DNA from 4 places in the Sporosarcina sp. 6E9 genome. Region 1 is predicted to be linked to each of the others. Evidence: riboswitches for the same ligand, from Rfam matches in the RefSeq annotation. Region 1 holds a riboswitch; each other region holds the start of a gene.
What was found. Region 1 has a riboswitch for S-adenosylmethionine ahead of J4G36_RS01230 (carboxymuconolactone decarboxylase family protein). Riboswitches for the same ligand answer to the same signal wherever they lie in the genome.
Positions count from the first base shown of each region.

Region 2: linked by a shared signal. The riboswitch ahead of J4G36_RS03750 (hypothetical protein) and the one ahead of J4G36_RS01230 (carboxymuconolactone decarboxylase family protein) in region 1 are both predicted to bind S-adenosylmethionine.
Region 3: linked by a shared signal. The riboswitch ahead of J4G36_RS13495 (PLP-dependent transferase) and the one ahead of J4G36_RS01230 (carboxymuconolactone decarboxylase family protein) in region 1 are both predicted to bind S-adenosylmethionine.
Region 4: linked by a shared signal. The riboswitch ahead of J4G36_RS12135 (5-methyltetrahydropteroyltriglutamate--homocysteine S-methyltransferase) and the one ahead of J4G36_RS01230 (carboxymuconolactone decarboxylase family protein) in region 1 are both predicted to bind S-adenosylmethionine.

Region 1 covers NZ_JAGEMN010000001.1:201,202-206,636, reverse strand. The annotation lists gene J4G36_RS01235 (LLM class flavin-dependent oxidoreductase) at 1-1,161, shown strand, start outside; SAM riboswitch class I at 1,407-1,519, shown strand; gene J4G36_RS01230 (carboxymuconolactone decarboxylase family protein) at 1,716-2,393, shown strand; partial or broken gene J4G36_RS18425 (DUF600 domain-containing protein) at 2,602-2,730, opposite strand; partial or broken gene J4G36_RS18915 (ABC transporter permease) at 3,141-3,440, shown strand; gene J4G36_RS01225 (glycoside hydrolase family 32 protein) at 3,554-5,410, opposite strand.
Region 2 covers NZ_JAGEMN010000001.1:708,191-713,625, reverse strand. The annotation lists gene J4G36_RS03765 (Fe(3+) ABC transporter substrate-binding protein) at 1-850, opposite strand, end outside; gene J4G36_RS03760 (endonuclease V) at 1,064-1,726, shown strand; gene J4G36_RS03755 (AbgT family transporter) at 1,782-3,329, opposite strand; SAM riboswitch class I at 3,754-3,865, shown strand; gene J4G36_RS03750 (hypothetical protein) at 3,955-4,242, shown strand; gene J4G36_RS03745 (LLM class flavin-dependent oxidoreductase) at 4,277-5,435, shown strand, end outside.
Region 3 covers NZ_JAGEMN010000003.1:95,756-101,190, reverse strand. The annotation lists gene J4G36_RS13510 (PCYCGC motif-containing (lipo)protein) at 1-360, shown strand, start outside; gene J4G36_RS13505 (Dph6-related ATP pyrophosphatase) at 440-1,096, shown strand; gene J4G36_RS13500 (hypothetical protein) at 1,136-1,684, shown strand; SAM riboswitch class I at 1,812-1,920, shown strand; gene J4G36_RS13495 (PLP-dependent transferase) at 2,006-3,163, shown strand; gene J4G36_RS13490 (GTP-binding protein) at 3,281-5,221, shown strand; gene J4G36_RS13485 (class I SAM-dependent methyltransferase) at 5,259-5,435, opposite strand, start outside.
Region 4 covers NZ_JAGEMN010000002.1:110,457-115,891, reverse strand. The annotation lists gene J4G36_RS12150 (helix-turn-helix transcriptional regulator) at 1-38, opposite strand, end outside; gene J4G36_RS12145 (MBL fold metallo-hydrolase) at 157-891, opposite strand; gene J4G36_RS12140 (AbgT family transporter) at 1,153-2,643, shown strand; SAM riboswitch class I at 2,775-2,874, shown strand; gene J4G36_RS12135 (5-methyltetrahydropteroyltriglutamate--homocysteine S-methyltransferase) at 2,982-4,094, shown strand; gene J4G36_RS12130 (flavin reductase family protein) at 4,269-4,727, shown strand; gene J4G36_RS12125 (4-hydroxyphenylacetate 3-hydroxylase N-terminal domain-containing protein) at 4,891-5,435, shown strand, end outside.

The DNA of each region.
Region 1 (5,435 bases):
AAGGGTTATTTTGACGCAGTCTTCTTTGCTGACAATCAATCTTTTCCAGCTAAAGATGCTAGTGATATGCCCGCATTTTGGTTTGATCCAATCGTCAATTTAACAGCTATTTCTCAAGTGACAAATCATGTGGGATTGGTTTCAACAATTTCAAGTACTTTTTCTAATCCTTTCACAGCTTCACGACAACTATTAAGTTTAGACCATATTACAAAAGGACGTGTTGGTTGGAATCTTGTTACGTCAATGACTGATTTAGAGGCGTTAAATCATAGTATGGAAGAACTGCCTGCTCATGACAAACGCTATGAGAAGGCAGATGAATTCGCTGCTTTAATGAATAAATTATTTCTTTCATGGGACAGCCATGAGTTTCTGCATCATCGAGAAGACAAAAAATTGATAAATCCATCAAACATTCAACCTGTTCATCACGATGGACCCTATTTTAAAGTAAATGGCCCCTCCACCACGCCAAAAAGTCCGCAAGGCAAACCAGTAGCCATGCAAGCAGGGGCTTCTAAACAAGGCATTGCATTAGCCGCAAAATATGCCGATGCAGTCTATTCCGTGTCATGGAACTTGAAGCAAGCAAAAAAGTTTCGTGAAAAGTTAGATGAACAAATTAAACAAAGCGAAGACAGCAATAGACATATTAAAGTTTTTCCAGGTTTAGTCACATATGTAGGTCATACTCATGAAGAAGCATTAGCCAAAAAAGCAGCATTAGATGAGCTATTGCCTCTTGAAACAGCTTTAAAACAGTTGAGTTTCTTTATCCAACAAGACAGTTCTCATTGGGAAATTGATAAAGAAGTACCTCAATTACCCCCAGTAGAAGAATTTACTGGTCCAGTTGGACGTTACGAAACGATACTAGAAATTATTCATGATACACAACCTACAGTAAGAGAATTATTAGGCTATTTGAATGCAGGCGGTGGACACCTCACACTGATAGGAACGCCCGCCGAAATTGTGGATCAGATGGAAATTTGGTTTGAAGCTGGTGTGGCTGACGGATTTAATCTTATGCCACCTACATTACCAGGTAGTTTAGAAGACTTTGTTGAACTAATCGTTCCTGAAATGCAAAAAAGAGGTATTTTCAGAAAGGCATACGACGGTCATACCTTCCGTGAACATTTAGGATTAACATAATAAATTATTATAAAATAATTGTCGATTGCCTGCTCAGTTATATGATCCTGATACGCATTTTTCGAATAAACAGCATAATGAAATCCCGCCAAATTTCATAAAGTTAGTTATGTAAGTGTTTTCAAATGACTTTTTTCTGTGACTAATCTCCCAAATCCCAAATATAAGGTTGACAATTTCCTCTTTTCTGTCTATGCTAATTCTCAATCAATTGAATTTACAAATTACTTTTACAACTGAATATACTCTTATTACGAGCGGCGGAGGGAATAGGCCCGATGAAGCCCGGCAACCAGCAGATGAATTTATCTGAAAAGGTGCTACATCCTACAGGTTTTCTAAACCTGGAAAATAAGAGGAGGAATTTTTCGGCCCTCTTCTTATGAAGGGGGCTTTTCTTTATCTTATGAATGCGTGGACCCTCATGTTGCAGAAGGATACGGAGACAAAGTTGCGCTGTTTGAATCATAAAGGAGTTGATTTGACTTTCAAGTTTATGTATTTAAGAATTTGATTTGCATAGGTGTCACACTAAAAAACTAGGAGGAATTATCATGAGTAAAGAAGTATTAGTTGCAAACAAAGAAGCATTGTATCAAAAATCATATTTTAATCGCATCGGTGAATTAAGCGAATTGGCGCCAGATGCTTTCAAAGCATTTGTACAGTTTGACAAGGCTGCGTTAGCTGAAGGAAAGTTATCGGTAAAGCTGAAAGAATTAATCGCCATCGCTGTCGCGCATACAACAGGTTGTCCTTATTGCATTGAAGTTCACGTGAAAGCAGGAAAATCAGAAGATGTGACAAAAGAAGAGTTGGCTGAAGCCATCCTAGTTGCCACTGCACTAAAAGCTGGTTCTGCACTCGCGCATGGCGTGAACGCATTAAATGCATACGATGAAACTGATGAAGAGGAGTTATATAAAGCGTCTTATTTCAATCGATTAAAAGAGTTTTCAGCACTCAACGGAGATGCATTCAAAGCGTTTGTCGATTTTGACGGACAATCATTGAAAGAAAGCGTGTTAAGCGTAAAGGAGAAGGAACTAATCGCAGTTGCTGTCGCGCACACAACGGGGTGCCCTTATTGCATCGACATTCATACGAAGGCTGCAAAGAAGGCCGGTGTCACTAAAGAAGAGCTTGCGGAGTCAATTTTGGTTGCCACTGCATTAAAAGCTGGTTCAGCTTTGGCACACAGTGTGAATGCGTTGAATGCATATGATTCTTGAGTTGTGATCAATAAGATTTAAATAGCCCTTGAAATACCCCTTCCCTGCTAAACTTTGCGGGACTGGGGTATTTTTCATCTTTTAAATTAGTCGTCTGTACTTGACGGAACATATATCATTTCCATTAATCATATCTCGTCAGTACGAGTTAGTTAGCGCTTTATTACACTGGGACCCCCCCTCTTTAAAATATGGTTTTAGGTAAACTTCATCGGATATTACTTTTTATCTCTTCAAACCACTTTAGAACGTCATTTGTGTGTACTAAATTATACTTGTATTCAGCTTGAAACCCGCCACTCTTAGCATCATATATTAATTTCAACTCTGTTGGCATATGTATTTTCTAATAATTAATAGAATCTACTTTTTGAAATGCCCCTCTAGTTGTCTCATCCATTGGATAAAATGGGTTTAACTTTCCTTTATAAGAATGTAGTGGAGCTCTTTTAGCATTACTGATATTATGTTACCTAGTTGAAGCTTCATATAATGGTCCAACACCTTTTTGTTGTGAATGATGCAATGTTGCAACACTACCTGCATCATCAAGAATAGGAGCAAGTCCGTATTTCTCAGATTCTTCCTTATTCGACAGAATCCAAGTATGTCCTTTCTATTCCTCTATTCCTTGTTTTTTTAATGCCTTTACAAATAGATAAATTACAAAAAAATCCAACCAGCTATTAATTTGGTTGGATTCTTTGTTTTTATATGGCAATATAGAAGCGATTTCTCTTGTAAGCTTTAACATTTATCATTTCTAAGTTATCCCAAGACAATGCAGCGCTAATAAAAAATCTCCCGGATGGTCACTTTTATATGGAGACCGAGGCCCATGAAACCTACTATTTTTCAAGAATAGATAAAGATTTGCAAGACAACATACTATCCAAGCAGAAAGATGCTGTGGCACTTTCAATTCAAATGGGATTTGTAAACGATTCAAACGATAAGCAACATTGTCTTGCGTTTGTTACATCGACTGATTCCAAGTTGATTGAATCAGTTGAAAAAGGTGAAATTTCATTAGATTGTTCATTAGAAAGGACGGAATAGTGAAAAGTGCCTGTGCAAGATTGAATCATGATAATTCACGACTTTAAATAAAAATTTAAGGGTATATCTACAAAGTTTTTCATCATGTTTCTTCTCCTCTATTACGAATGAACCCTAACCTTTATCACCTTAGTAATCTTCCCGCTCGCGTCACTCACTGTGATACTCGTAACGCCAGGTTCCAAGGCTTCCAAAGATATCATTGAGTCATCATCCTGCTCTGTGATTGCCACTACATGCGACTGTTCAACTTCCCATTTATAGCCCTTATCATAACCATTCAGCTTCGCCTGTGCCTGAATAGTCGTCACTTCACCAACTTTTAATGTGACATATTCCTCACTGACTACAATTCTGGTCAACTCATGCGCTTGTGGACGTTCCCGCCATGTCGAATGCAACTCAAAGAAGTCCAATTGCACGACATCTACACTGCCGCCCTTTGTATATAATTCAATCGCATTATTCGTCGGCTTTGTATAAATCAATTTGGTAAACGCGAATTCACCTTCATTGACAAATAACTCAATGGAAGATTCGTCTACAAGACCCCTTATCTTTATCTGTTTTCGCTCCATTGGGTAATCCGTTTCGTGGCGGTTACCAAACTGATACATATTTCCGTTACGATCCGTCAATTGTTCCAGTCCAGCATTTGAGCGATCTAAATAGATTTTATTGGCCGCTGTATCAACGCCAAATACAGCCTTTTCCTCTTCGGATTGGCGAAGACGAATACCGAACTCCTCTACATCATCCCATTCCACAATCATTTCAAATTCGAATGTTGTACTCGCAAATGCATCAATCGGATGGTCGCCTTCTAATCGGAATGCCTCCACATGATGTGTATTTGCCCGCAAATTTTCTATTTCCTGAATAGGTCCTTGGAACAGTCGAATACCACCATCTTCAATTGTCCGAAGTGATAACTCACGCGGAATCGACATGGAGCCCATCCATGGATCTGTTGGGGATTGGTATGGATAGCGCCAATTCGCCATCCAGCCTAGCCAAATTCTTCTGCCATCCTCATCAGGAATACCCGAAAATGACTGTGCCGCATAAAAGTCTTGGCCGAAATCAGTCGTTAGCACTGTTTCTGGAGAATTGTCATTAACAAACGTTGTTCCATCAAACTCTCCTATGAAATATTGAGCTGTAGAACCATTCGTTGCATCATTATCTCCAACACTCACATGCAGAACCCACTTCTTATTTCCCTGATCCCCATTGACAGGTAGCTCGAATAAATCCGGACACTCCCACACAGCAACATGCGAGCCTTCATCTTCTCCAAATTGACTTTGAAACGTCCAGTCTATCAAGTTATCAGAGTTGTAAAACGTAACACTTTGATTCGTAGAAATTACCATTACCCACTTATTTGTATCCTCATGCCAGAACACTTTTGGATCGCGGAAGTCTTTGATACCGGGATTTTCAATGATCGGGTTACCTTCATAGCGCTCCCATGTTCTCCCTTTATCTTTACTATACGCCATACCCTGTGCTTCACCGCCCTCGGTACTGGTGTAAAAGGCAACTAAACCAGCCTTCCTACCAAATAAGCCACTGGAATCATTCCAGTCTACAACCGCACTACCCGATAATGCTTGGCCAAGTAAATCATGCTCCAAAGCGACGGGAAGGTGTTCCCAATGGAGCATATCTGTACTAATGGCATGCGCCCAGTTGCCATTCTTTTGATGAAATAAATGATATTCTCCTTCAAAATAAATAAGTCCGTTTGGATCCGCTAAATTCCCTGACGGCGTTGAAAAATGAAACTGTGGCCGATACATTTCCGTATAGTAATCAGCATTTGCTGCCTGCTTTTTACTTAGACCTTCCGCTTTCAAATCATTCTCTCCTTTCTTGTCTTGTTCAACTTCACTGCATCCAACTAATAAGATTAATATCCCTATTAGCGTAACAATAAGTCTCTTAGTTTTCAAAATATACCCACTCCTTATTTAAGCA
Region 2 (5,435 bases), 510 kb from region 1:
CCGCATTTTTCGAACCATTGACGACTCCTGCACCACTAATATTTACATGTGTACCCGTTGTCTTTTGGTTTGGGAAGAAAACACCTAGGTTCTCAGCTACTTTCACTTCTTCAGGTTCTGAAGAATTCAGCATTTGTCCGAAATAGTATGAGTTCATAATAGCGACATCACCTATACCTGCTGCGATTGCTTTCGCTTGATCGCGATCTCCGCCTTCAGGATTTTGTGCAAAATTATTAACGAGACCTTGCGCCCATTCTTTCGCTTTCTCTTCACCATCTATTTCGATGAACGAAGCGAGGAGTGACTGGTTATAGACACTTTCTGATGAACGAACGAGCACACGGCTTTTCCACTTGTCTTCTGTAAGTGCTTCATATGTGGAAAGTTCCTCAGGTTTTACTTTATCCTTATTATACACTAGAATACGCGCACGTTTAGTCAAACCGACCCACATATCGTCAACATCACGCAATTTTCCTGGGATTTGTTTCGATAATTTGTCACTTGACACGCTTTGAAGGAGTCCTTCTTCTTTCGCACGGTAGAGCCTACCAACGTCAGCAGTTAATAATAAATCCGCTTTTGTTGCAGTTCCTTCACGTTTAATCCGTTCGATGAGTACGTCTGCTTCGTCTTTGATAACGTTTACTTTTATGCCAGTTTCTTCTTCAAATTTTTTGTATAATTCATTATCCACGTCATAATGACGGCTCGTATACAAATTCACTTCCGACTTTTCGGATTTCTTTGCACCTGTATCTGTGCCACTTTCTTTTTTGGAAGCACTTGTGCATGCTGAGAGTACGAGCATCATGGCGATAACAATTAAGAATAAACTCTTTTTCATATTTTCCAACTCCAGACTTTGTTTTGATTGAAAATGATTCTCAATATCATGAATAAATATATAATGAGATCATATAGAAGTCAATTTAATGTATATGTAGTTGCTAATAAATAGGGCCCTTCCCTAGTGATATGTTTCACCAAATATGGCGGTGCAATTATTTCGAATAATTCATGTTGTGTTAGGAAAAGATTACATCGAGAAGGTGCATAAATGATTATTGAAAAATACAAAGCCATACAGACCGAACTCGCACGCGATATCTGCTTAAAAAATAGATTTCATAGGATTAAATTCTGTGCTGGCGTAGACATCGCTTATAAGGAGTTAGATGAGGCAGAATGGGGAATCTGTAGCATTGTCGTTATCGATTATGCGTCGAAAGTGGTTGTTGAAAAAACCTCCAGTGCCGGGAAAATCACCGTTCCATACATTCCGGGATATTTAGCTTTCAGGGAACTTCCCCTCGTTATTGAGACCGCTAACAAACTCTCTATAGCACCGGATTTATTTATATTCGATGGTAATGGTTATCTACATCCCCGCCATATGGGGATTGCAACACATGCTTCTTTCTTTTTCAATAAACCCACAATCGGCGTCGCGAAAAATTACTTTAAAATAGACGACGTGGATTTTATGATGCCTGACAATGTTTCGGGCTCTTATGAAAATATCATCATAAAAAATGAAGTATGCGGCAGAGTCTTGCGATCCCATGAAAATGTGAAGCCTATATTTATCTCTTGCGGAAACTATATCGACTTGCAAACAGCTACAGAAATCACGATGAGCTTAATTAACAAGGAAAGTCGAATTCCGATTCCAGTTAGATTGGCTGATTTAGAAACGAAGCGGTTGAGAAAACAACTTTAAAACAAGATTTCGTTGCATAAAGCCAAAAAAGCACCCCGTAGGATGCTCTTAAAACTTACTTAGGATTCAAAAATAATTCGCCTTCTGGGCCGAGTGGAATACCGAGTAAATACCATGCCGCGAACAAAATAATCCACATAATCGAAAAGGCAATAGAGTACGGTAGCAACGACGACATAAGTGTCCCAATCCCCATTTTCGGATCATACTTTTTCGCGAAAGTTAAGACAATCGCGAAATAGGCAAGCATCGGCGTTATTGGATTCGTAATGGAATCCCCTATTCGATAGGCCATCTGCGTCAACGCCGGACTATATCCCAATAACATAAACATCGGTACGAACACTGGTGCTAGAATCGCCCATTTAGCTGAAGCGCTGGCGATTAAGAAGTTAATAAGTGCTGCCACAATAATAAATCCTATTAATAACGGAAGCCCTTTCAACCCAATAGATTCTAAGGTTTCGGCTCCTTTGATTGCAACAATCGGACCTAAATTACTCCAATTGAAGAAGGCGATCATTTGTGCCGCTACGAATGCAATAACGATATACATACCCATTCCAGACATTGCTTTTGCCAAATGATTCGCCATGTCTTTTGAATCGTTAATGACCTTCACGACTTTCCCAAAAATAATTGACGGTACTAGAAATAAAATCATCATTAATGGCACTAGGCTGTCCATTAAGGGAGAAACAGTTAAGGAGCCAGTCTCTGGATGCCTAAACAACCCATTTTCGGGAATTGATAGACTGAGGATTACAACAGCCATTACCGCTACTGAAACTCCAGCCCAAAGTAGCCCCTTCTTTTCTGCTGTTGTCACTTCATCCAACGTCTCGATTTCACCTTCATATTTTCCAAGACGTGGTTCAACGATTTTAGTTGTGATAAAAACAGCTGTCGGAACTAAAAACAATGTCGAAACGACTAGGAAATAATAGTTCATCGCTGGATTTGCGATGTACTCTGGATCAATCATCTGAGCACCAGTCTGCGTGAAGCCCGAAACTAACGGATCCAAAACACTTAATATCAGATTTGCACTAAATCCACCGGCAACTGATGCATACGCGGCTGCCAAGCCTGCAATGGGATGTCGGCCCAATGCAATAAATATCATTGCAACGATTGGAGGCAACACAACCATTGCAGCATCTGCAGCTGCGTTTCCAACGATAGCTACCAACACAATTGTTGGTAGAATTAATTTCTTAGGCGCGTTTAATATGGTTGTTTTCATTACGGCCCCAATAAGTCCCGTTGACTCTGCCAGTCCAACACCTAGCATTACTACCAGAACCAAGCCTAGCGGAGGAAAACTAGTGAAATTCGCTACGAGATTCGTTAATATCTTGATGATTCCTTCGCCATTAAGCAAATTAACAACGATAATTTCTTCACCGTTACCCGGGTTTATCGCTGTTACACCAAGTAAGGAAAAAATAGTAGAACAGATTAAAATTAGGCCTGCAATATACACAAATAACATAACTGGATCGGGTAATTTGTTTCCATATTTCTCAATAAGGTCTAGAAACTTATTAAAAAAACCGTTCTTTTTATCATTTTTTCCACTACTAACTTTTTGCGAATTCAATTTTATCCCCCTTTATTGTCATCCTTTTTCAATATACGTTTAAAATAGATTACTATAGTTTTCCAATTTGTCAAACCATTTTAAATGATGCATCAATAAACTTCTATCTCTTGAAAAACAATCAATCTCGCGCATATTCAGTATCATCAGTGCACAATTCATGGTCCATTAATCCTATATCCTCAGTTGGTAAGTTCATCCAATAACACGTCAAGATTTGCATAACTCGTCACTATCACTACATCTCCATGTTTTTTCTGTCACCATATTTTGATTCAAGTTAAATAACGAGACTTTTCACTCATATCCGATTATTCTATGAAAACCTCTTGACTCTTTCGAAAAAGGTAGATAGAATCCAATCTAACGTTCGAACAGACAAATCTAGCTATTCGATCGGCGATTAAAAATTGAATAAGTAAGCTTCTTATCAAGAGAGGTGGAGGGACTGACCCTTTGAAACCTCAGCAACCAGCAATTTTCAAGTGTATGGTGCTAAGTTCAGTAGAATACATTCGTATTCTTCGAGATGAGACGGCTGAAATTACAGCTAATTTTTGTATTTCGCCCTCTTCTCATCTTGAGAAGGGGGTTTTTTATTTATTCGTATAGGAGGTGTTATTTGATGACCGTGGATGTTCATTTGCCGGATCTTTCATTCGTCCGGAAGGTTGAAGCGACTTTTCACATCAACCGGGGTGTATACAATACAATCGACGCATGGTTTTATGATCACGAAATCGTACATATCACAGAAAGAAGAATGAATATCCTTAAGTTTTTGCAATACACAACAGCGAATCTGTCGGAAGAACAATCGACAAAGCGACTCCACTTCCCTGCTGGATTAACGAATATGTTGGAAAGTTATGTGGAACGCCAAGAAATTGGAAACGAATCAGTCTTTGCATAGTTAAAACGCAACAAAAAATTAGGAGGAATTTATAATGACAAAAAAAAGAATTTTATTAAACGCATTTGATATGAACTGTCCGAGTAACCAATCTCCTGGACTCTGGTCCCATCCAGACAGTGAAGCACATCGCTATACGGATATAAACTACTGGATTGAGTTTGCAAAGTTATTGGAAGACGCACAGTTTGACTCCGTTTTCTTAGCAGATGTACTAGGTCCGTATGATGTTTATGAAGGTAAAAGAGACGCTAGTTTAAGGCAAGCAGTGCAATCCCCTATCAATGATCCACTGCTGATTGTTCCAGCAATGGCTGCAGTTACAAAAAAATTGTCATTCGGCATTACCGCGTCCGTCACCCATGAACATCCTTATACATTTGCACGTCGCATGTCGACATTAGATCATTTAACGAAGGGCCGGGTTGGTTGGAATATTGTAACCTCCTATTTGAAAAGCGCAGCATTAAATATGGGCCTTGCGGAACAAATTGCACATGATGAACGATATTCAATCGCTGAAGAATATTTAGATGTTTGTTATAAATTATGGGAACAAAGCTGGGATGAAGATGCCGTCGTTCGTGACACCAAAAGAAAGATGTATGTGGATCCAGACAAAGTGCACGACATTCAACATAAGGGTAAGTATTTCACAGTTCCAGGTGCTCATTTATGCGAACCATCCCCTCAACGAACACCAGTCATTTTTCAAGCTGGATTATCGCCAAGAGGAAGTGCATTTGCTGCAGAACATGCGGAAGGTATTTATGTTTCCATGCCAACAACTGATATTGCACGAAAGTTTGTCGATAAAATACGCGGTCAGGCAGAACAGTTTGGCAGAAAAGGCGAAGACATAAAAGTGTATAGTCTTTTCACTCCGATTGTTGGTCGAACACAAGAAGAGGCGGAAGCCAAGTATGAGGATTACAAACAACATATTAGCATTGAAGGCGCGATGAGCTTATTTAGTGGATGGACGGGAATCGATTTATCTGAATACGACCTAGATGAAGATTTGCAGTATGTTGAAAATGATTCAATGCGTTCACGTGTTGAAATTTTCACGAAAGTGGACCCAAACAAAAAATGGACCATTCGAGAAATTGCTGAATTTGTGGGTATCGGCGGGATTGGCCCGGTAGTTGTCGGGACACCTGAAAAAATCGCAGATGAAATGGAGCGCTGGG
Region 3 (5,435 bases), on a different contig from region 1:
GTGACTGCTTCAGTCGATATTTTACCAGCATTTCTTGATGACAAACCCGAGGATATGAGACTTGTCTATCAAGTCGCTGCCTCTGCAACCGATATAATTGAATGGATGCCGTGCTACTGCGGTTGCGGGGAAAGTGCAAATCACGGAAGTAATATGAACTGTTTTATTGATGAAATCCGTGAAGATGGTTCAGTCGTGTGGGATGATCACAGCACACGTTGCCAAGTATGCTTGGATACCGCGGTGGATTCAGTCATGATGACACAAGAAGGCAAATCACTAAAAGAAATTCGAACGATTATTGATAAAACCTATAAAGAAGGCTACGCGAAACCAACAGACACGCCAATGCCGTCATAATTAAGGAAACACAGACACTAAAAAGGTGCCTGTGTTTTTTAATTGCAATGTTATAATAATCTAAAAAGGGGTAAAAAGAATGATAGGATTACCGTTTGTAGCATCATGGAGCGGCGGCAAGGATTCCGCAATGGCTTATTACCGGGCATTACAATCCGGAGCCATTCCAAAAAGAGTATGGACGATGTTTGAAGAAGACCAGGAACGATTGAAATCGCATGCACTTCCAATAGCAATAATCAAAGCGCAAGCAGAGCGTTTAGGCGTTCCGCTTATGACTCGCGGGGCGGATTGGAACGGATACGCTGAACAGTTTTTAGATGCGATGAAAGAGTGTAAAGATGCTGGAATTCATCACGGTGTATTCGGTGACATCGATTTAGAAGACCATTTAACATGGATTCGGGAAACTTGCGCGAAAGTCGGTATGGAAGCAGTTCATCCACTATGGATGGAGCCGCGAAAAAAAGTCGTCAAAGATTTCGTAGAAGCAGGTTTTGAGGCATACATTGTCGTAGTGAATACAACTATGATGCCGAGCGAATTTATCGGAAGGAAATTCACAAAAGAATTAATAGATGAACTAGAGGCACAAGGCATTGATTCATGCGGGGAAGCTGGTGAATTTCATACCGTCGTTGTGGATGGCCCGATATTTAGCGAACGAGTGCCAATCGTTTTTTCAGGTCAACATGAACGTGATGGTTATGTGTTTTTAGACGTGACATTGGAATGAACAAAAGTTTTTCCTAATTTGAACGAAATGAGGGACTAAATGAAAAGACTTCTATTACTTTCTGCACTACTACTAATTTTAGCGCTATCAGCTTGCTCAAACGATTTGATGATCTCAGACCGAATATTAACAGAGGAAGAATCGATTCTCATAAAGAATTCAGGTGGTGAATGGGCTGAGCATTTTGAAATCGTCGGTCAAATTCCGGAAGGCTATGAACTCTATTTTACAATTGAGCAATATGAAAACGGCAAGTTTATTCAAAACCATCCCCCACCTAATCCAGTCAATTTAGACACTAAAGATCGCGCGGTGAGTTTCGCTGTCATTACAGACAGTGAAAAAGGAAAGATTCTTTTTGGACACCCAAGTGGCGTGACGACACAAGAAATGAAAACACTTCAAGGGGGATCATCGAGCGCTAAAACATTTGAAGGAAAGATCCCTGTCAAAACCGATAAACCCGTCTATTTGGCGTATTGGTACACTGGTTCCAGCGACATATTAAAAGGAACCGATGGCGATTTGGAAGATATTAAAAGTAGAGACCTAAGTTATTTATTCAAAGCAGAGCTTAAAGAGAAATGATTGCCATATCCTACTGTTCGATAAAATAAGATAATTTGAAAAATGGGCTTGACATGACCTAAGTTCTTTTTTATGATACTCGTTAATAACAAATGCAAAATTTTGAAAACTCAATTGAATAGTTAGTCTCTTATCGAGAGTGGCGGAGGGAATAGGCCCTGTGATGCCCGGCAACCTGCAAACATTGTTTGTGATGGTGCTACATCCTACAGATTTTATAATCTGGAAGATAAGAGGAGGACCTGTATATTATTGCCCTCTTCTCATTTCCAAGAAGAGGGCTATTTCTATTTTTAAATAAGACAAAATACTAAGTGGAAGATGTTTAGTATAGGCATCATTCCAAAAGGAGAAAGTCAATTGACTTATCATCGAGAAACAGAATTCGTGCAAATAGGCAATGAGCGTGATGAACATTTTAGGGCGGTGAGCACGCCAGTTTATTTTTCAACAGCCTTTCGTCATGAAGAGATCGGCTTATTATCGGGATACGATTACACGCGAACAGGCAATCCAACGCGTGCTGTGTTGGAAAAGTCAGTGGCATTACTGGAAAAAGGAGAGCGGGCTTTCGCTACCAGTTCAGGAATGAGCGCCATTCAACTCGTCTTTTCGTTATTTCAAAAAGATAATCACATCATCGCTTCACGTGATATTTACGGCGGTTCGTACCGTTTGTTTGAAATTTTAGAAGCGAAGTATGGGTTGACGTTCAGTTATTGGGACGGCGAATCTACCGATGAATTAAAAGGGTTAATTCAGGAAAGCACGAAAGCAATTTTCATTGAAACACCGACAAATCCATTAATGAAAGAGACGGACATTGAGCAAGTTTCCGCTATAACGAAAAACCATGAACTTCTTTGTATCGTTGATAACACGCTGTACACGCCGTATATTCAAAGGCCTTTGGAAGAAGGCGCAGACATCGTTATTCATAGTGCGACGAAATATTTAGCAGGACATAATGATGTTCTAGCAGGGCTGGTCGTTTCCAAAGGTGAGAAAATTAACGAGGAACTCGCATTTCTGCAGAACTCAATCGGAGCGGTGTTGGGACCACTCGATTGTTGGAATTTAATCAGGGGGATGAAAACACTAGCCCTTCGAATGGATAAACATGAGCTAAATGCGAAAGAAATCGTGCCCTTTTTACAAGGCCATCCACTCGTGGACGACGTCTTTTATCCAGGGCGGGGCGGTATGTTGAGTTTTACAATCGCCAAAGAAGCACTAGTTTCACCATTTCTGAAAGCGTTAAAGCTCTTCACATTTGCAGAAAGTTTAGGTGGTGTTGAAAGTTTTATCACCTATCCGAAGACACAAACACATGGGGATATTCCTGAAGATATTCGCTTATCGTACGGCTTATCAAATAGCCTGCTCCGCGTGTCCGTCGGCATCGAGCACGCTTCTGATTTAATCGCGGATTTGAATCAGGCATTTAAAGTGATTGAACATCAAAAAGCGTTTGCATAGTGAAATAAATGGATATGAAAACCGAGCGGAATTGCTCGGTTTTTGTGTATTCATAATTATTCTTATCACAGCGATGATATACTAAAGGCAAGAGCATGTAACAAAGGGGTGGTTATGATGTACAAAACAATCGGAATTCTAGCGCATGTAGATGCCGGGAAAACAACATTTTCCGAGCAGCTACTTTATCATACAAACAGCATTGGGCAGAGGGGCCGCGTAGATCACAAAGACGCTTTTCTCGACAGCCATAATATCGAGCGGGACCGCGGCATAACCGTATTTGCCGATCAAGCTCAATTTACATACAACAACTCGACTTACACAATCATCGATACACCGGGTCACGTAGACTTTTCGCCGGAAATGGAACGCGCGATACAAGTGATGGATTACGCGGTCGTTATCATTAGCGCGGCAGACGGTGTCGAAGGGCATACTGAAACGGTGTGGCAATTGCTGAAAAAACACAAAGTGCCAACCTTTTTCTTTCTGAATAAAATCGACCGTGAAGGAACGATTGTTGCCGATGTCATTAAAGAGATTCGAGAAAACTTAACAGAGGATGTTTATGACTTCACGGATAGTTTTGCTGAAGGCGTAATGGTAGAAGAGTTAATTGAATTCATTGCAGAACGCGATGAAGACTTATTTGAACATTATATGGAAAAAGGGTACGACAAGGATCTGTGGCTGAAAAAGGCAAAAGACATGATTCAACATCATCAACTCTTTGCCTGTTCAGCAGGGTCGGCTTTGCATGACAAAGGTGTGGTAGAGTTCCTCGATTTGTTGGATCAATTAACCGAAACAGGGTATTGTAACGACAGTGATTTCGCGGCACGCGTGTACAAAATAAGGCATGACGAAAATGGAAACCGTATCACCTATCTAAAATCAATTAGCGGTTTACTAACCGTGCGAGATGATGTGAAAATTGGATCGCAGACTGAGAAGATTACACAAATCAGACTGTATAATGGTCGTAATTTCGAATCAGTCAATCAAGTGAATGCCGGTCAACTATTCGCTGTGGCGGGTTTGAAAAATGCCTATGTCGGTGATGGGGTAGGGGGATTAAAGGAGAAGGCGAGTTTCGAGTTAGTGCCGACACTGACATCTAAAGTTGTCTATGATTCATCGATTCATCCGAAAGAAATGTTACTTTGTTTTAAACAATTAGACGCTGAAGATCCTTCACTACGTGTCATTTGGGATGAACACTTTAAAGAAATCCATGTTCACGTGATGGGTATCATCCAGCTTGAGGTTCTCGAACAAATTGTGAAAGAACGTTTTTCTTACGCGGTTTCTTTTAGTGACCCAGATATTTTATACAAAGAAACAATCGCGACATCCGTCATTGGTTACGGTCATTTTGAGCCTTTAAGACATTATGCTGAGGTGCACCTGAAAATTGAACCGGCTAAGCGAAATAGCGGCATCACATTCGATAACATTTGTCATGCCAATGATTTATCCGTTGGGAATCAAAACCTGATTCACAGTCATTTATTCGAACGAAATCATCATGGTTTATTAACAGGTTCCACTTTAACAGATGTCAAAATCACACTGTTAACTGGTAGAGGCCATAATGAACATACTTCTGGCGGTGATTTTCGTGAAGCGACCTTTCGCGCATTGCGACAGGGTTTAGAACAGGCAGAAAACATTTTACTCGAACCCTATTATGATTTCAAAATTAAAGTAGATATTGATGTAATGGGTCGTATCCTTACTGACATCCAAAAAGCGCACGGTACATTTGAGTCACCAGAAACAGTTGGCGACAAAACAATCATTAAAGGACGCGTACCCGTCGCCACCTTCATGAATTACAGTCCCACATTTGCATCCATTACCAATGGAAAAGGGGCATTGTCATTGCAATTCGGCGGTTATGATCGTTGTCACAACCCTGAACAAGTAATCGAAGAAATTGGCTACGACAAAAATGCCGATCTAGCGTACACATCGTCCTCCATATTCTGCGCCAAGGGAAAAGGATTTACTGTCCCGTGGCATGAAGTAATAGCTGCGATGCATTGTTTGTGAAAATAAAAAACCGAGCTATTGGGCTCGGTTTCTATGTTTATTCAGCTTCATATCGATAAATCAAAAATCGTTTATGATCATCTTTTTCGTATTTCTTAGGCACGCGAATTTCTTGTACGACTTTAAAAGGCGTGCTTCTTTCCAGAAAACGAATGTATTCTATCGTTGGGTAATAGAGAATTAGATCGACTGTGCGCTTTTCTTCTTCAACAGA
Region 4 (5,435 bases), on a different contig from region 1:
TGTCTTGCTCTCAATTCTCTTACTCGATTTCTAAGCATTTCAAATTCCTTTCGTTAACTAATCTATTCATAATGTATAGTATTATTAACATGTCGTCAAGTATTGTTAACAAAAAAAGAGCCCAATTCAGTTTAGGATTAGGCTCCATTTCAACTATTAAACCCTATAAACTTTCCCGACTTCCGCAATTTCAGTGGTTCCATTGAAATTGCTAGTGGCAGCTTCCAGAATATCCTCGTTGTTTCCGTGTAACGGCAAATGAGTTAAAACAAGTCGCTTTACATCCGCCAACTGCGCTAACTTGCCCGCTTCACTTCCACCCATATGACCGGGTGCAATACCGATATGTTCTTCGTATAAATTGGCTTCACTTATTAATAAATCTGTCTCACCTGCAAAATCGACGAGCTCATCGCGCCACTCAGTGTCAGCTGTTAAAACAACTGAACGATTATCCACTGAAAACTTCATAGCGAGACAATAAACTGGATGATCAGTTCGACAAAAAGATACTGTGAAAGGACCGATTTTTGTGATTTTATCCTCAAAGATTGCAATACCTACTGTTTGCTCTTTATAAGATAGTTTTGCGTAGTTTTCCGCATCCTGTTCATGCCCATAAATCGGCAAGGGTGGTGACGGATTATTTAAATAAAATTGAATGAGTCGGCTATATTGAAGACTGCCTAAGTCGGCAATATGATCTGCATGGTAATGACTAATCACAACAGCATCTATTTTTTCCAAGGGCAAAAAGTTTTGTAAAGAAGCGAGAACACCACTTCCGCAATCAACGAGACAATGAAATCCTTCATGTTCAATCAAAAATGAAGATGTCGCCTCATTCGCTTTTGGGTATCCGCCCCAAATTCCAATTGGTATTACTTTCATACTAGAACCCCCATTCGTTATTGCAAACCTTGTAGTGAGTGTATCTTGAAATGACTAATTTGAAAAGCGTGAAGGTGAGGATAGTTCTTCATAGTTAGACTTATCGTTTACCTATTTAAGTTTATATAAAATTCTTATATACTGAATCATATTAAAAAAGACAAACGCTTCATTTTCTGAATTTTTGATAATGAATGGCTAGTTGGAAGGAGTATTACATTGAAGACGAAGAAGACAAGTCTCTTTCAAAGGTTTTTGAATATGGTAGAGACGACAGGAAACAGGCTGCCGCATCCAGTAACATTATTCGCAGCTTTGGCTTTATTAGTTTTAATTTTGTCATGGATTGTATCGTCATTTGGCGTTAGCGTTGAGCATCCCGGAAAAGCCGGTGAAATGATCACCGTTAACAACTTGCTGAGTGCTGAAGGTATTAAATATATATTTACACAAATGACTGCTAACTTTGTTGGCTTCGCGCCGCTAGGTGTAGTACTTGTCACGATGTTGGGAATTGGATTAGCGGAAGGATCAGGTTTAATTAGTGCTGTACTACGTGGATTTGTTTTATCTGTTCCACAAAGACTGATTACTCTTGGACTCGTATTCGCAGGAGTTATGTCCAGTGTTGCTTCTGACGCGGGATATGTTGTCTTGCCACCATTAGGAGCTGTCATATTTGCAGCGATTGGTAGACATCCACTTGCTGGACTAGCTGCCGCATTCGCCGGAGTTTCTGGCGGCTTTAGTGCGAACCTGTTCCTGTCGGGAACCGATGCACTACTTGGGGAGTTAACCATTGCAGCAGCAGCAATTATCGACCCGACTTATGCTGAAAATATGAATATCGCTATGAACTATTATTTCATCGCGGCATCCGTAATTGTTTTAACAGTAGTCGGTGCCTGGGTGACAGAGAAAGTCGTAGAGCCGCGCCTTGGTGAATACACAGGTGAGTTCCGCGAGAAATTAGAGAAGTTGAAACCGATTGAGAAAAAAGGTTTGACTTGGGCTGGACTTTCTATTGTTGTCGCAGGTATTCTAATTTCACTGCTAATATTACCTTCATGGGGACCGCTTCGCGGAGTAGAAGGCGATATGCCGATTATTCGTTCGCCATTTATGAGCTCTTTAGTGCCAATTATTGCAATTCTTTTCTTTGTGCCAGGTTTGATTTATGGAAAAGTAACGAAAGGCATTCGAGACGACAAAGACGTTGCAGCGATGATGTCAGCTACAATGGCATCAATGGGAATGTTTATCGTGCTATCCTTTACAGCCGGACAGTTCGTCGCGTTCTTCTCAGAATCAAATATGGGACTTGTTATCGGTGTGTACGGTGCACAATTCCTGGATAGCATTAACCTAACAGGTATTCCGCTTATCTTGATGTTCATTTTAATATCAGCGTTTATCAACTTATTCATCGGAAGCGCTTCAGCAAAATGGGCGATGATGGCGCCTGTATTCGTTCCAATTATGATGCAACTCGGCTATTCACCAGAATTAACACAAATGGCCTACCGTGTTGCGGATTCAGCAACGAATATCATTTCGCCGTTAATGACCTATTTCGCAATTATTATCGCATTTGCACAAAAATACGATAGAAAAATGGGTATCGGAACGCTAATCTCAGTTATGTTCCCATACAGTATGTTTTTCCTTCTATTCTGGGCACTTACGCTTGTCGTTTGGATGTTGTTCGGAATCGACCTTGGACCTGGTTCAGGGATTTACTATAATAAATAAGTTTTAACTTAACCGCCTTGAGTGATAGTCATTCAAGGCGGTTTTATTAAACTGATAACAATATTCAAAATACACTTGACATTCCGTGAATGGGTGTGTAAAGTGTTATTCAATAACTAAATAGTAAAACTTTCTTATCCAGAGAGGTGGAGGGACTGGCCCTTTGAAGCCTCAGCAACAGACTTTTAAAGTACTGTGCTAATTCCAGTAGCGTAAGCTTGGAGATGAGAAGAGTGAACAGCGTTAAAATGCCAACCTCTTCTTATTAAATGAAGAGGTTTTTCTTATTCTAGTTATTAATATAATTGGAAAGAAGGAATGGCAAAATGACAAAAACATTGACGGAGACACTGACAAAAGCACCATTTAAGGCGGATCATGTAGGGAGTTTACTACGACCAGAAAGTTTACACAATGCACGGAAGAAGTTTCAAGAAGGCGATATTACAGCCGAACAACTACGTGAAGTAGAAACTAGGGAAATTAAACGAGTGGTCGATAAACAGATTGAAATTGGACTAGAATTAGTAACTGACGGAGAATTTAGACGCCGGTTTTGGCATACGGATTTTCTGGAGAATTTAAATGGCGTGGAAGGATATGTCCCAGAAGTAGGATTCGTATTTAACGGTGACGAAGAAACAGAAAGATATAATATCCGTAACACTGGGAAAATCTCATTCAATCCGAATCATCCCCATATTACAGACTTTATTGAATTCAATGAAATCGTCGGTGGGCGTGCGGTGGCCAAACAAACCATTCCAAGCCCGAACCAATTATTTAATGTGGGAATTAGAGATAAAAATATCTATCCAGATATTGAAGAATATGCAAAGGATGTTATTCAAACTTACCGCGAAGCTTTTAAAGCATTCTATGATGCAGGCGTTCGTTATTTACAACTCGATGACGTGTATATTGCTGGGCTTTCTTCACCAGATATTCCATGGAATGATGGCGAATTCTCAAGAGAGTTTTTGATAGACTTGGCTCTTCGAGTAGCAAACGGCGTATTGGAAGGTAAACCAGAAGATTTAATCGTTTCAACACATTTATGCCGTGGAAACTACCGCTCTAACTGGGCCTTTGAAGGTAGCTATGACTTAATCGCTCCGACACTGCTTGCAAAAGAAAACGTGGATGGTTTCTTCTTGGAGTATGATGATGAACGTTCAGGGGACTTTAAACCACTTAAGCATATTCCAAGTGGCGGTGCACAAGTTGTACTCGGCGTGGTGACTTCGAAAAATGGCGAGTTAGAAGACAAAGAACTGATCAAATCTAGAATAGAAGAAGCGTCCAAATATGTTCCACTTGAACAACTATGCCTAAGCCCGCAATGCGGTTTTGCTTCGACGCATCATGGAAATAACCTAACAGAAGACGAGCAATGGGAAAAGTTGAAATTCATAGTTGACATTTCAAAAGAAATTTGGGAAAAGGATTAACGATTAATCAGTTATAAAATTTAAAAGTGAAAGCACACCCTTGTTGATTACAAGTGGTGTGCTTTTTTGTGCGATTAACGAGGAATAAAGACCATGGACAAGTGAATAGACTGCTAGAAGAATCATCATAAAAGTCAGCGCCATATACAAATACGCTGTTTGGAGGAGACGTAGATGGATAGTAAAGAATTAAGAAACTGTTTCGGACATTTCGCGACAGGTGTAACTGTCGTCACTTGTGAGACGGATGCCGGGAAACATGGGTTTACGGCGAACTCATTTACTTCAGTATCATTAGATCCGCCGTTACTGCTCGTATCTGTAGATCGAAAAACGAAGGCATTTCAATTTTTGAAAGATAACCATTTCACAATCAATATATTAAAAGAAACGCAGCAAGATACTGCGATGCATTTCGCCGGAAGACCGCTTGAAAATGAACCTTTTAGCTGGGAAAAGGGGACACGCTGTCATCGATTAAAAGATTCACTAGCATATTTAGAGTGTGAACCATGGGCCGAATATGACGGTGGAGATCATGTTTTATACATTGGAAAGGTGATCAGATTTAATTATTCCGAAGGAAAGCCATTGAGTTATTACAAAGGTAAATTTACATCCATTACGACCTGAAACGTAAACATATAAACATAACTTACTAGTTATTTATGAATAAACCCAGGTGCGCCTAAATACAATAGATTATGGACAACTCTTCATTCCAATTTAGAACGAAAAGAATTGAGGTTTTGAGCCGTTTGTAATGAACCGTGTAATTAAAAGGAGGAAAGAAATAATGAAAGTAGATGAAGAGAAAAAGACAACGATTCCATTGACTGGACAAGAGTACTTAGAAAGTCTAAAAGATGGACGGGAAATTTGGCTACATGGCGAGAAAGTGAAAGATGTTACGACACATCCAGCTTTTCGAAATGCAGCCCGTTCAATCGCAAGGCTCTACGATGCGCTACATGATGAAAAAACGAAAGATGTTCTGACAACCGAGACGGACACAGGAAACGGCGGGTTCACGCAAAAGTACTTCAGAGTGGACAAGAACTCCAAGGAACTCCTCGAATCCAGAGACGCGATTGCTGAATGGGCGAAGTTGACATTTGGGCAAATGGGAAGATCTCCGGATTACAAAGCAGCATTCCTTGGGACACTTGGAGCAGACCCAGATTACTATGGAAAGTACGCGGATAACGCACGGCGATGGTATAAGGAAGCGCAAGAGCGAAATTGGTATTTCAATCATGCCATTATCAATCCGCCTGTGGATCGACATACACCGCTCGAAGCCGTAAAAGATATCTTTATCAGAACGGAAGGCGAAACGGA